3 regions of the Pseudomonas hygromyciniae genome follow, and region 3 is predicted to be linked to each of the others. Evidence: predicted binding sites of a transcription regulator. Region 3 holds the regulator's gene; each other region holds the start of a gene.
The links. Region 3 encodes sigma-54, which starts transcription at its own class of promoters, with help from an activator protein. Its sites were predicted from a motif close to ANTGGCATNNANNTTGCTNT; they were not measured.
Positions count from the first base shown of each region.

Region 1: flgB (flagellar basal body rod protein FlgB) is a predicted target of sigma-54. The motif match lies at 1,609-1,628, and genes of this name have one in related genera.
Region 2: glnA (glutamate--ammonia ligase) is a predicted target of sigma-54. The motif match lies at 1,362-1,381, and genes of this name have one in related genera.

Region 1 covers NZ_CP070506.1:4,335,946-4,340,074, reverse strand. The annotation lists gene JTY93_RS19365 (chemotaxis protein CheV) at 1-587, shown strand, start outside; gene cheR (protein-glutamate O-methyltransferase CheR) at 631-1,458, shown strand; gene flgB (flagellar basal body rod protein FlgB) at 1,672-2,079, shown strand; gene flgC (flagellar basal body rod protein FlgC) at 2,083-2,526, shown strand; gene flgD (flagellar hook assembly protein FlgD) at 2,543-3,274, shown strand; gene flgE (flagellar hook protein FlgE) at 3,306-4,129, shown strand, end outside.
Region 2 covers NZ_CP070506.1:361,638-365,766, reverse strand. The annotation lists gene thiI (tRNA uracil 4-sulfurtransferase ThiI) at 1-1,147, opposite strand, end outside; gene glnA (glutamate--ammonia ligase) at 1,481-2,887, shown strand; gene glnL (nitrogen regulation protein NR(II)) at 3,548-4,129, shown strand, end outside.
Region 3 covers NZ_CP070506.1:4,940,500-4,944,628, reverse strand. The annotation lists gene rapZ (RNase adapter RapZ) at 1-286, opposite strand, end outside; gene ptsN (PTS IIA-like nitrogen regulatory protein PtsN) at 289-753, opposite strand; gene hpf (ribosome hibernation-promoting factor, HPF/YfiA family) at 766-1,071, opposite strand; gene JTY93_RS22110 (RNA polymerase factor sigma-54) at 1,147-2,640, opposite strand; gene lptB (LPS export ABC transporter ATP-binding protein) at 2,825-3,550, opposite strand; gene lptA (lipopolysaccharide transport periplasmic protein LptA) at 3,550-4,083, opposite strand; gene lptC (LPS export ABC transporter periplasmic protein LptC) at 4,070-4,129, opposite strand, start outside.

The DNA.
Region 1 (4,129 bases), 600 kb from region 3:
ACTGGGAAGAGATCCATCCACCACCCAAGGGCACCGGGCGTGATCACTACCTCACGGCAGTGACGCGGGTCGATAACCAGTTGGTGGAAATCATCGACGTTGAGAAGATCCTCGCGGAGGTGGCGCCGACTTCGGAGCATATTTCGGTGGGTGTGGTGGATGAACAGACCCAGCAGAAGGCCGTGTCCCTTCGGGTGTTGACGGTGGATGACTCCTCTGTGGCACGCAAGCAGGTGTCCCGTTGTCTGCAGACCGTTGGTGTCGAAGTGGTGGCTCTCAATGACGGCCGCCAGGCCCTGGACTATCTGCGCAAGCTGGTGGACGAAGGCAAGAAGCCGGAAGAAGAGTTCTTGATGATGATTTCCGACATCGAGATGCCGGAAATGGACGGCTACACCCTCACGGCCGAGATACGCAACGACCCACGCATGCAAAAATTGCATATCATCCTGCATACTTCATTGTCCGGTGTATTCAACCAGGCAATGGTCAAGAAGGTCGGTGCCGATGACTTCCTGGCCAAATTCCGTCCTGATGACCTGGCTTCCCGGGTCGTCGAACGGATCAAATCTGCAGATCACGGCTAGGGGCTTTCTCCCTGGCGGTCACACGAGTTAAGAGGCGGTTTCATTGTCTACGGGTAATTTGGATTTCGAACAGTTCCGGGTATTCCTGGAAAAAGCCTGTGGCATATTGCTCGGTGAAAACAAGCAATACCTGGTATCAAGCCGCCTCAACAAATTGATGGAACAGCAGGGCATCAAGTCCCTGGGCGAGTTGGTGCAGCGCATCCAGGGCCAACCGCGCAGCGGGCTCAAGGAGATGGTGGTCGATGCCATGACCACCAACGAAACCCTGTGGTTTCGTGATACCTACCCCTTTGAGGTGCTCAAGAACAAGGTACTGCCTGAGGCCATCAAGGCCAGTCCAGGCCAGCGCTTGCGCATCTGGTCGGCGGCGTGTTCATCGGGGCAGGAACCCTATTCGCTGTCGATGTCCATCGATGAGTTCGAGCGGACCAACATGGGCCAGTTGAAGGCAGGGGTGCAAATTGTTGCCACTGACTTGTCCGGCACCATGCTGACCAACTGCAAGACCGGCGAGTACGACAGCCTGGCCCTGGGGCGCGGTCTGTCCCAGGAGCGCTTGCAGCGCTACTTCGACCCCAAGGGTGCCGGGCGCTGGGCGGTCAAGGCGCCGATCAAGAGCCGGGTGGAGTTCCGCTCGTTCAACCTGCTGGACAGCTACGCCAGCCTCGGCAAGTTCGATATCGTGTTTTGCCGCAACGTACTGATCTACTTCTCGGCTGAAGTGAAGAAGGACATCCTGTTGCGCATCCACGGCACGCTCAAGCGCGGTGGCTATCTGTTTCTCGGTGCATCCGAGGCGCTGAATGGCCTGCCGGATCATTACCAGATGGTGCAGTGCAGCCCGGGCATTATCTACCAGGCTAAATAACCCCCCTCCCACATTTGTTTATGTCACACCTTGGATAGCGGCAACTGCCCATTGCCGCTTTCCTGACGTTTCGCGGAAAGCGCTTGCCGCTTTTCCGGCATTGCCACCGGCAATATCTCCCTAACCCCTTGATTTATTGGACCTGAAAAACCTGGCATGGCGCTTGCTATATCCCTGTTACGAAAAGCAGGTCAGCCCCTAAAGGTTTCCGCCATGAGCATCAGCTTCGATAAAGCGCTCGGTATCCACGAACAAGCCCTGGGCTTCCGCGCCCAGCGTGCCGAAGTCCTGGCTAACAACATCGCCAACGCCGACACCCCGAACTACAAGGCTCGGGACCTGGACTTTGCCGCCGTGCTCGCCGCACAGAGCGACAAGACCAAGAACGGCTCCTTCGCTTTGAACATGACCAATAACCGTCATATCGAAGCGCAGGGCCTGAGCAGTGGCGATGAGTCGCTGATGTATCGCACGCCGATGCAGCCGTCGATCGACCAGAACACCGTCGACGCGCAGTTGGAACAATCGAACTACGCCGAGAACTCGGTGAACTTCCAGGCCAGCTTCACCCTGCTCAACAGCAAATTCAAAGGGCTGATGTCAGCCCTGCGCGGAGAGTAAGCCATGTCTCTATCCAGTGTTTTCAATATTGCCGGTAGTGGCATGAGCGCCCAGACCACGCGTCTGAACACGGTCGCCAGTAACATTGCCAACGCCGAGACGGTCTCGTCGAGTATCGACCAGACCTACCGCGCACGGCACCCGGTGTTTGCCACCATGTTCCAGGCTGGTCAGAACGGCGGCAGCGACTCGTTGTTCCAGAGCCAGGATGCTGCCGGCCAGGGCGTCCAGGTGTTGGGTGTGGTCGAAGACCAGAGCAACCTCGATGCGCGCTACGAACCCAATCATCCTGCCGCGAACGAAAAGGGCTACGTGTACTACCCCAACGTCAACGTGGTCGAGGAAATGGCCGACATGATTTCCGCCAGTCGTTCGTTCCAGACCAACGCGGAAATGATGAACACCGCCAAAGCCATGATGCAGAAGGTCCTGACCCTCGGTCAGTGATAAGGGGCGCTAAAGAATGTCCGTCACTAACGATGTGTCGAGTCAATCGACGATCCAGAGTCTGTTCGACTCCAAGGTCAAGGATGCCAAGTCCAGCCAGGGCAACCTGGCCGATACCGCCAAGGCGGCCTCGGGCAACCAGTCCCTGGGCAAGGATGCATTCCTGCAACTACTGGTCACTCAGTTGAAGAACCAGAACCCGCTGTCGCCCCAGGACAACGGCGCGTTCGTGGCGCAACTGGCGCAGTTCAGCAGCCTGGAAGGCATCAACACCTTGAACGACTCGGTGAACACCATCACCGGCAACTACAAGTCGTCGCAGGCGCTGCAAGCCTCGTCGCTGGTGGGGCGCTCGGTGATTATCGAAACCAACAAGGCCATGGTCGACACCAGCAAGAGCTTTACCGGCTCGGTCGCCGTGGGTTCGTCGGTGGGCAACGTCACTGTCAAGGTCACCGACAAGGACGGCAATCTGGTCAAGACCATCGAACTGGGTGCCCAGAGCGCCGGCAAGTCGGACTTTATCTGGGACGGCAAGAACGAAGCAGGCGAGCAGCTTGACTCTGGCACCTACACCTTCGCGGCCAGCACCAAGAATGACGCCGGTGATCCGGTTGCCTTGAAAACCTCGCTGCCGGCCACGGTCACCAGCGTGACTTTGAGCCAGACCGGCGGCGAAATGCTGCTCAATCTTTCTGGCGGCATGGGCAGCATCAAGCTGTCGCAAATTCAGACTATCGGTACATAGAGCCGGCTAAATACGGCAAGAGGAGAGAAACATGTCTTTTAATATCGGCCTTAGCGGCCTCTATGCGGCCAACAAACAACTGGACGTGACCGGCAACAACATCGCCAACGTCGCGACCACCGGTTTCAAGTCGTCCCGTGCAGAGTTCGGCGACATTTACGCGGCGTCCCGCCTGGGCACTGGCAACAAAACCATCGGTACCGGCGTGAACCTGGCGGCGGTTTCCCAGCAATTCACCCAGGGTGAAGTCAACGGTAGCGGTGGCGTGTTGGACATGGGCATCCAGGGCGGCGGCTTCTTCGTACAGAAGGGCAGCGACGGTTCGCTGGAGTACACCCGTAATGGTTCGTTCCAGGCGAACAAGGACGGCTACATCACCAACAACACCGGCACCTCGCGTCTGCAGGGTTATGCGGCCGATGAAGACGGCAAAATCTCCAAGAGCGGCCTGACCGACCTGCGGATCAACCTGTCCAACTTGCCGCCTAAAGCGTCGACCAAGGTTGACTCCAGCAGCAACCTGAACTCCTCCAAGCCGGTGATCGACCAGACGACCAGCCCGTTTGATCCGACGGTAGCCAGCTCGTTTACCGAGCAGTACGGCACCACCTTGTATGACACTCAAGGCAATGCCCATGAGATGGTGCAGTACATGGTGAAAACCGGCTCCAATACCTGGAAATCCTACACCCTGATCGATGGGCGTAACCCTGACGGTACGCCGGTCAAGGGAACCGGAGCGGTTGCCCCGGTGGCCTCCACGGTAACATTCGATACATCAGGCACCCTGAAGGGGATCGTCACCCCGCCAAGCACTGTATCCAACACCACCCTGACCATCAGCAACTGGAAGCC
Region 2 (4,129 bases), 1.5 Mb from region 3:
GTTTGGCGTTCTCGAGCGCTCGCTCCAGAATCGCCATGTCGAATTCTTTCTCTTCATGCTCCACGCGATAGCGCTTGGCATGGGTCTTGGGGTTCACCGAGATGACCCCGCAGTACTCTGGCATGTGCTTGGCGAAATCAGCGGTGCCGATTTCGTTGGCCAGGTCGATGATGTCTTGCTTGTGGCTGGCGATCAGCGGGCGCAATACCAGCTTGTCGGTCACGCAGTCGATCACGGACAGGTTCGGCAGGGTCTGGCTGGAGACCTGGGAAATCGCCTCGCCGGTCACCAGCGCTTCGATTTGCAGGCGGTCGGCGATTTTCGACGCTGCGCGCAACATCATACGCTTCAATACGACGCCCATATGACCGTTATCGACTTTTCCGAGAATTTCTCCCAGGACTTCCTCGAACGGTACGCTGACAAACAGCACGCGCTGGGAGCTGCCGTACTTCTTCCAGATGTAGTGCGCGACTTCCATCACGCCCAATTCGTGCGCACGTCCGCCCAGGTTAAAGAAGCAGAAGTGGCTCATCAGGCCCCGGCGCATGATCTGGTAGGCCGCCACGGTAGAGTCGAAACCGCCGGACATCAGCACCAGGGTCTGCTCCAGCGCACCTAGCGGGTAGCCACCGATGCTGTTGTGCTGGCTGTGGATCACAAACAACCGTTGGTCGCGAATTTCGATGCGCACTTCGATTTGCGGCTCTTTAAGCGAGATTCCAGCGGCCCCACACTCGCGGCGCAGCTTGCTGCCGACGTATTTCTCGACGTCCATGGAGCTGAACGGGTGCTTGCCCGCACGCTTGCAGCGCACCGAAAAAATCTTGCCTTCAAGGCTGGTGCCAAAGTGCAGTTTGCATTTTTGCGTGATGTCGTCGAAGTCGCCCAGCGGGTACTCGTCGACCTGCAGGAAATGCGCGATGCCCGGCATGCAGCTCAGGCGCTCGGTCATATCTTTCAAGGCTTTAGGGTCGCTGATGCGGGTTTCCAGCTCGAGATTGTCCCACACACCGTTCACCACCACGGCCGGGTCCAGGTCACGGAGCACGGCGCGGATATTCTTGGCCAATTGACGGATGAAACGCATCCGTACCGGTCGGCTCTTGATGGTGATCTCGGGGAAGACTTTAACGATTAATTTCATGGAAACAGCGCGCGCAGGGCCAGCCGAAAAAGGGGGGCGCGGATTATAGCGGAAATCGCTCAAGGTTTGACCAGTTAATATACAAACGGCACGCTCCGCACCAAATAGGTGCATTTGCGGGCGATTACGCTACATTGCAGTGCGCGAATTTTGCCATTTTGACGATTTGCACCTTTATAGGGGCCATTTTGAGGCAAAAAACCCATGTCGGGGCACTGGCATGCAATTTGCTCTCTTGTGAGGCAGGTTGCCATGGCGGACTATCCGCGCCGGCATCACCCACATTCTAAGGGCTACTCCACTACCCAAGCCCGAAGCCACCCGGAGGACACTATGTCGAAGTCGGTTCAACTCATCAAAGATCATGACGTTAAATGGATTGATCTGCGCTTCACGGACACCAAAGGCACTCAGCACCACGTGACCATGCCGGCTCGCGACGCGCTGGATGACGCCTTCTTCGAAGAAGGCAAAATGTTCGACGGTTCCTCCATCGCTGGCTGGAAAGGCATCGAAGCCTCCGACATGATCCTGATGCCGGACGACTCCACCGCCGTACTCGACCCGTTCACCGAAGAGCCAACCCTGATCATCGTCTGCGACGTGATCGAGCCTTCGACCATGCAGGGCTACGACCGTGACCCACGTGCGATCGCCAAGCGTGCCGAGGAATACCTGAAGTCCACCGGTATCGGTGACACCGTATTCGTGGGCCCGGAGCCTGAGTTCTTCATCTTTGACCAAGTGAAGTTCAAGTCCGACATCTCCGGCTCCATGTTCAAGATCTACTCCGAACAAGGTTCGTGGATGTCCGACCAGGACGTGGAAGGCGGCAACCATGGCCACCGTCCAGGCATCAAAGGTGGTTACTTCCCAGTTCCGCCGTTCGACCACGACCACGAAATCCGTACCTCCATGTGCAACGCCATGGAAGACATGGGCCTGGTCATCGAAGTGCACCACCACGAAGTGGCCACTGCCGGCCAGAACGAAATCGGTGTGAAGTTCAACACCCTGGTGGCCAAGGCTGACGAAGTACAGACCCTGAAGTACTGCGTACACAACACTGCCGTTGCTTACGGCCGTACCGCTACCTTCATGCCTAAGCCACTGTACGGCGATAACGGTTCGGGTATGCACGTTCACCTGTCCATCGCCAAAGATGGCAAGAACACTTTCGCTGGCGAAGGTTATGCCGGCCTGTCCGACACCGCCCTGTACTTCATCGGCGGCATCATCAAGCACGGTAAGGCCCTGAACGGCTTCACCAACCCGTCGACCAACTCCTACAAGCGTCTGGTCCCAGGTTTCGAAGCCCCAGTGATGCTGGCCTACTCGGCACGTAACCGTTCCGCTTCGATCCGTATTCCTTACGTGTCCAGCCCTCGCGCTCGCCGTATCGAAGCACGCTTCCCGGATCCAGCAGCCAACCCGTACCTGGGCTTTGCTGCACTGCTGATGGCTGGCCTGGACGGCATCCAGAACAAGATCCACCCAGGCGACGCCGCCGACAAAAACTTGTACGACCTGCCGCCTGAAGAGGCCAAAGAGATCCCACAAGTGTGCGGCAGCCTGAAAGAAGCCCTGGAAGAGCTGGACAAGGGCCGTGCGTTCCTGACCAAAGGCGGCGTGTTCAGCGACGACTTTATCGATGCCTACATTGCCCTGAAAAGCGAAGAAGAAATCAAGGTCCGCACCTTCGTACACCCACTGGAATACGAGCTGTACTACAGCTGCTGATCCGGTAGCGCTGCTCAACGCGGCGTGACAAAAAGGCCTCCTTCGGGAGGTCTTTTTTTTGCCTGAAACAATGACTATCGACCTTTGCAAACCCCATCAAAACTGTGGGAGCTGGCTTGCCTGCGATATCTACACAACTTTCAGAAGCTGACGATCCTCCCTGTGGCGAGCGGGCTTGTCGGAACGCCGCATCGCCCGCGCTGGGCTGCGAAGCAGCCCTAAACCCTGCCGTTGCGGTTTACCTGAAGAAACGCGGCGGGCTTATTGGGGCTGCTTCGCAGCCCAGCGCGGGCGATGCGGCGTTCCGACAAGCCCGCTCGCCACGGGGGGCGTCAGTTTCTGAAAGTTGTGTAGATACCGATGGCTATCACAGGCAAGCCAGCTCCTACAGTTTGATTGGGTGCTTTCAGGAAATAGTTGATCGCTGAACAGAATGCCGGGATTCGCACTATATTGGTGCGATAGGTTGCACCCCTGCCCACCGACCAACCCATTTTGGGTCGAAATGTCCCGAGTGAGCTGGCAGAGCGCCATAGTTTCGTGCCCCAAGCCCCCATTTCAGGGCTTTTACGCTTCTTTTCGGAGCCTTGGTTTGGTTTTTGCATTTTCCTGGTATCAGCGTGAGCCTCAAGCCCACGCCTTGCTCCAAAAGAGGTCCTAATGACCATCAGCGACGCACTGCACCGCTTGCTACTCGACAACCTGACCACCGCGACCATCCTGCTCAATGCCGAACTGCGCCTTGAGTACATGAACCCCGCGGCGGAGATGCTCCTGGCCATCAGCGGCCAGCGCAGCCATGGGCAATTTATCAGCGAGCTGTTCACCGAGTCCGCCGAGGCCTTGAGTTCCTTGCGCCAGGCCGTGGAGCAGGCCCACCCGTTCACCAAGCGCGAAGCGATGCTCACCGCCCTCACCGGGCAGACCCTGACCGTCGACTACGCGGTAACACCGATCCTGAGCCACGGCGCCACCCTGCTGCTGCTAGAGGTGCATCCCCGCGATCGCCTGCTGCGCATCACCAAGGAAGAGGCGCAGTTGTCCAAGCAGGAAACCAGCAAGATGCTGGTACGCGGCCTGGCCCATGAAATCAAGAACCCCCTGGGCGGGATTCGCGGCGCCGCACAGTTGTTGGCCCGCGAGCTGCCGAATGAGAACCTCAAGGACTACACCAACGTCATCATCGAGGAAGCCGACCGCCTGCGCAACCTGGTGGACCGCATGCTCGGCTCCAACAAGCTG
Region 3 (4,129 bases):
TTTCTTCGTCGGCATCCAGGTACAGCACGTCGCAATGGATATGCTTGGCGCGTACCTCTTCAAGCAATTCCGGGAATCTCGTGAGGTGGCTGGGCAGGTTGCGCGCGTCAATCGACACGGCCACCAGCGGTTGCGCTAGCTCGGTATGGATCAGTGCGCGTTCGGCCAACTCGGGCAACAGGCCGGCCGGCAAGTTGTCGATGCAATAGAAACCGTTGTCCTCAAGCACGTTGAGGGCAGTACTTTTACCTGAGCCGGAACGCCCGCTGACGATGATCAAACGCATGATTACTGCCCGCTTTGCTCTTCCAAGACAACCTGATAAAGCGCTTCATTGGTGCTGGCGCTACGCAGTTTCTTACGTACTTCTTCACGGTCGAGCATGCTGGCGATCTGCCGGAGCAGCTCCAGGTGCGCATCGGTAGCAGCTTCCGGGACCAGCAGGACGAACAGCAGGTCAACCGGGGCGCCATCGATGGCGTCGAAATCAATGGGAGCTTCCAGGTGCAGCAGGGCGCTGACCGGGGTTTCACAGCCTTTGAGGCGGCAGTGTGGAATTGCGATGCCGTTGCCAAAACCGGTCGAGCCGAGTTTTTCACGGGCAATCAGGGCCTCGTACACATCTTGCGTATCCAGTTCAGGCACTTCACGGCCGATCAGGTTGGCAATCTGTTCGAGGGCTCTCTTTTTACTGCCGCCCGGCACGTTCACGAGGGAACGGCCGGGGGTCAGGATGGTTTCAAGTCGAATCATGGGTGGGGAGTGTTAGCGGCCTGTGCCTTGAAGAAGGCTCTGCTGCTTTTCCTTATGCTTTTTGATTTGGCGATCCAGCTTGTCGGTCAGGTCGTCAATGGCGGCATACATATCTGCATGCTCTGCATTGGCAACGACTTCCCCGCCGGGTATACGCAAGGTGGCTTCGATTTTCTGCTTCAGCTTTTCGACAGACATGATGACTTGCACATTTGTGATCTTGTCGAAATGCCCCTCAATTCGTTTGAGTTTCTCGCTGATGTAGGCGCGCAGCGGTTCGGTCACTTCCAGTTGGTGTCCACTGATGTTGACTTGCATACAGCTTCTCCTTCGTTGCCAGTGCATAAAGCGGCGGGTAGGAATACCCGCCACTGGAACGCTGTGGCCCGCCCGTCACATCAACCGCTTACGCTCGCTGGAAGGCGCGATCCCAAGGGACTCGCGGTACTTGGCGACGGTTCGACGGGCGACCTGAATGCCTTGTGCCTCCAGTAAACCAGCGATCTTGCTGTCACTCAACGGCTTTTTCTGATTTTCCGCGGCAACCAGTTTTTTGATGATCGCGCGGATCGCCGTGGACGAGCATTCGCCGCCTTCGGAGGTGCTGACGTGGCTGGAGAAAAAGTATTTCAGCTCATATATACCCCGTGGGGTATGCATGAATTTTTGGGTGGTTACCCGTGAAATGGTCGATTCATGCATGCCAACGGCTTCGGCAATATCATGCAGCACCAACGGCTTCATCGCCTCGTCGCCGTATTCCAGGAAGCCGCGCTGATGCTCGACGATCTGGGTGGCCACTTTCATCAGGGTTTCGTTGCGGCTTTGCAGGCTCTTGATGAACCAGCGCGCTTCCTGCAGCTGGTTGCGCATGAAGGTGTTGTCGGCACTGGTATCGGCCCGGCGCACGAAACCTGCGTATTGCGGGTTGACCCGCAGGCGTGGCACCGATTCCTGGTTCAGCTCCACCAGCCAGCGCTCGTTGTCCTTGCGCACGATCACGTCAGGGACCACGTATTCCGCCTCGCTAGACTCGATTTGCGAGCCGGGGCGCGGGTTGAGACTCTGCACCAGCTCGATGATCTGGCGCAGGTCATCTTCCTTGAGCTTCATCCGGCGCATCAGCTGACTGTAATCGCGGCTGCCGAGCAGGTCGATGTAGTCGGTGACCAAGCGTTGGGCCTCGGGCAGCCACGGGGTCTTGGCGGGCAGCTGGCGCAGTTGCAGCAACAGGCACTCGCTGAGGTTGCGCGCGCCAATGCCGGCGGGCTCGAACTGCTGGATGCGGTGCAGGACCGCTTCGATTTCGTCCAGCTCGATGTCCAGTTCCGGGTCGAAGGCCTCGAGGATTTCCTCAAGGGTCTCGTCCAGGTAGCCCTGATTATTGATGCAATCGATCAGCGTCACGGCGATCAGGCGATCGGTATCGGACATCGGGGCGAGGTTCAATTGCCACAGCAGATGGCTCTGTAGGCTCTCGCCAACGGAGGTGCGGGTGGTGAAGTCCCACTCGTCATCGTCATTGCTGGGCAGGCTGCTGGCGCTGGTCTGGTAGACATCTTCCCAGGCCGTGTCCACGGGCAGCTCATTGGGAATGCGTTCGTTCCATTCGCCTTCTTCCAGGTTATCCACCGTGGGGGCGGCTTCCTGGTAGGACGGTTCCTGGACGTCGGGATTGGGTTTTTGCTCTATGTTGTCGGCCAGTGGGTCGGCATTATCGAAGTCGTCGCCTTCTTCCTGGCGTTCGAGCATCGGGTTGGACTCCAGGGCCTCCTGGATTTCCTGTTGCAGGTCCAGGGTCGACAATTGGAGCAGGCGGATGGCCTGTTGCAGCTGCGGTGTCATCGTCAGCTGCTGGCCCATTCTCAGGACTAGCGATGGTTTCATGGCAGGGGCTTAACACCTTATTCGCCGGCGCAATGCGCCATCCACGACAGGGCGCGTGAGCGCCAAACATAAGCAAATTATATGCCTGATATCGGGGGCTTTGCCTAGAGCACGGTAACAATAAAAATAATGAGGTTTTTATTGACTCCCGCGCCCGATGGCGAATGTCCTGACATCACAGTGGTTACAGGCGGAACTCGTGCCCCAGATACACTTCCTTGACCAGTTCGTTGGCCAGGATGGTGGCGGAGTCGCCTTCGGCAATCAGTTGGCCGTCGTTTACGATGTAGGCGGTTTCACAGATATCCAGGGTCTCACGCACGTTGTGGTCGGTGATCAGCACGCCGATCCCCTTGGCCTTGAGGTGATGGATAATCTGCTTGATGTCGCCTACCGAGATCGGGTCGACACCGGCGAAGGGTTCGTCCAGCAGGATGAACTTCGGTGCTGTGGCCAGGGCGCGGGCGATTTCCACACGACGCCGCTCACCGCCGGACAGGCTCATGCCGAGGTTGTCGCGAATATGGTTGATGTGGAACTCCTGCAGCAGGCTTTCCAGCTCCTGGCGGCGCCCGTCGCGATCCAGTTCCTTGCGGGTTTCAAGGATCGCCATGATGTTGTCGGACACTGACAATTTGCGGAAGATCGAAGCCTCTTGGGGGAGATAGCCGATACCGGCCCGAGCACGACCATGCATTGGTTGGTGGCTGACGTCCAGGTCGTCGATCAATACACGACCCTGGTCCGCCTGGACCAGACCGACGATCATGTAGAAGCAGGTGGTCTTGCCGGCACCGTTGGGGCCAAGCAGGCCGACGATCTGGCCGCTGTCGATCGACAGGCTGACGTCGCGCACGACCTGTCGGCTTTTATAGGCCTTGGCCAGATGCTGGGCTTTCAGGGTTGCCATTACTGGGCCTTCTTTTTCGGCTGGATAACCATGTCGATACGCGGACGTGGCGCGGTGACCTTGGTGCCATTGGCGCGGCCAGCAGTGGCGACCTGCTTGACGGTGTCGTAGACGATTTTCTCGCCTTCGGTCGAGTTGCCGTCGCTGCTGATCACTTTGGCGCGGTCAGTCAGTACTATGCGGTTTTGCGGTGCGTGGTACTGGATGGTTACGCCGTAGCCTTTGATCGGACCTGGATCAGCGGCGTTTTGCTTCTGTTCGAAATAGGCAAGGTTGCCCACCGAAGTCACAACGTCGATATCGCCAGCCGGGGTGCGGGTCAGGGTGACGGTATTGCCGGTAATCTTCATCGAACCTTGAGTGATGATTACGTCGCCCTTGTAGGTCGCGATACCTTGCTTGTCATCCAGTTGCGCATCGTCAGCCTGAATGTGGATCGGTTGCTGGCTATCGTTCGGCAGAGCCCAGGCGCTCACGCTTCCCAGTGCTGCGCCCAGACCGAGCAAAATAGGGAGGGTTTTAACGAGCCTCATACTGTCCTCTTACGTTCGATAGCAGGTGTATCCTGCTTTCTTTCAA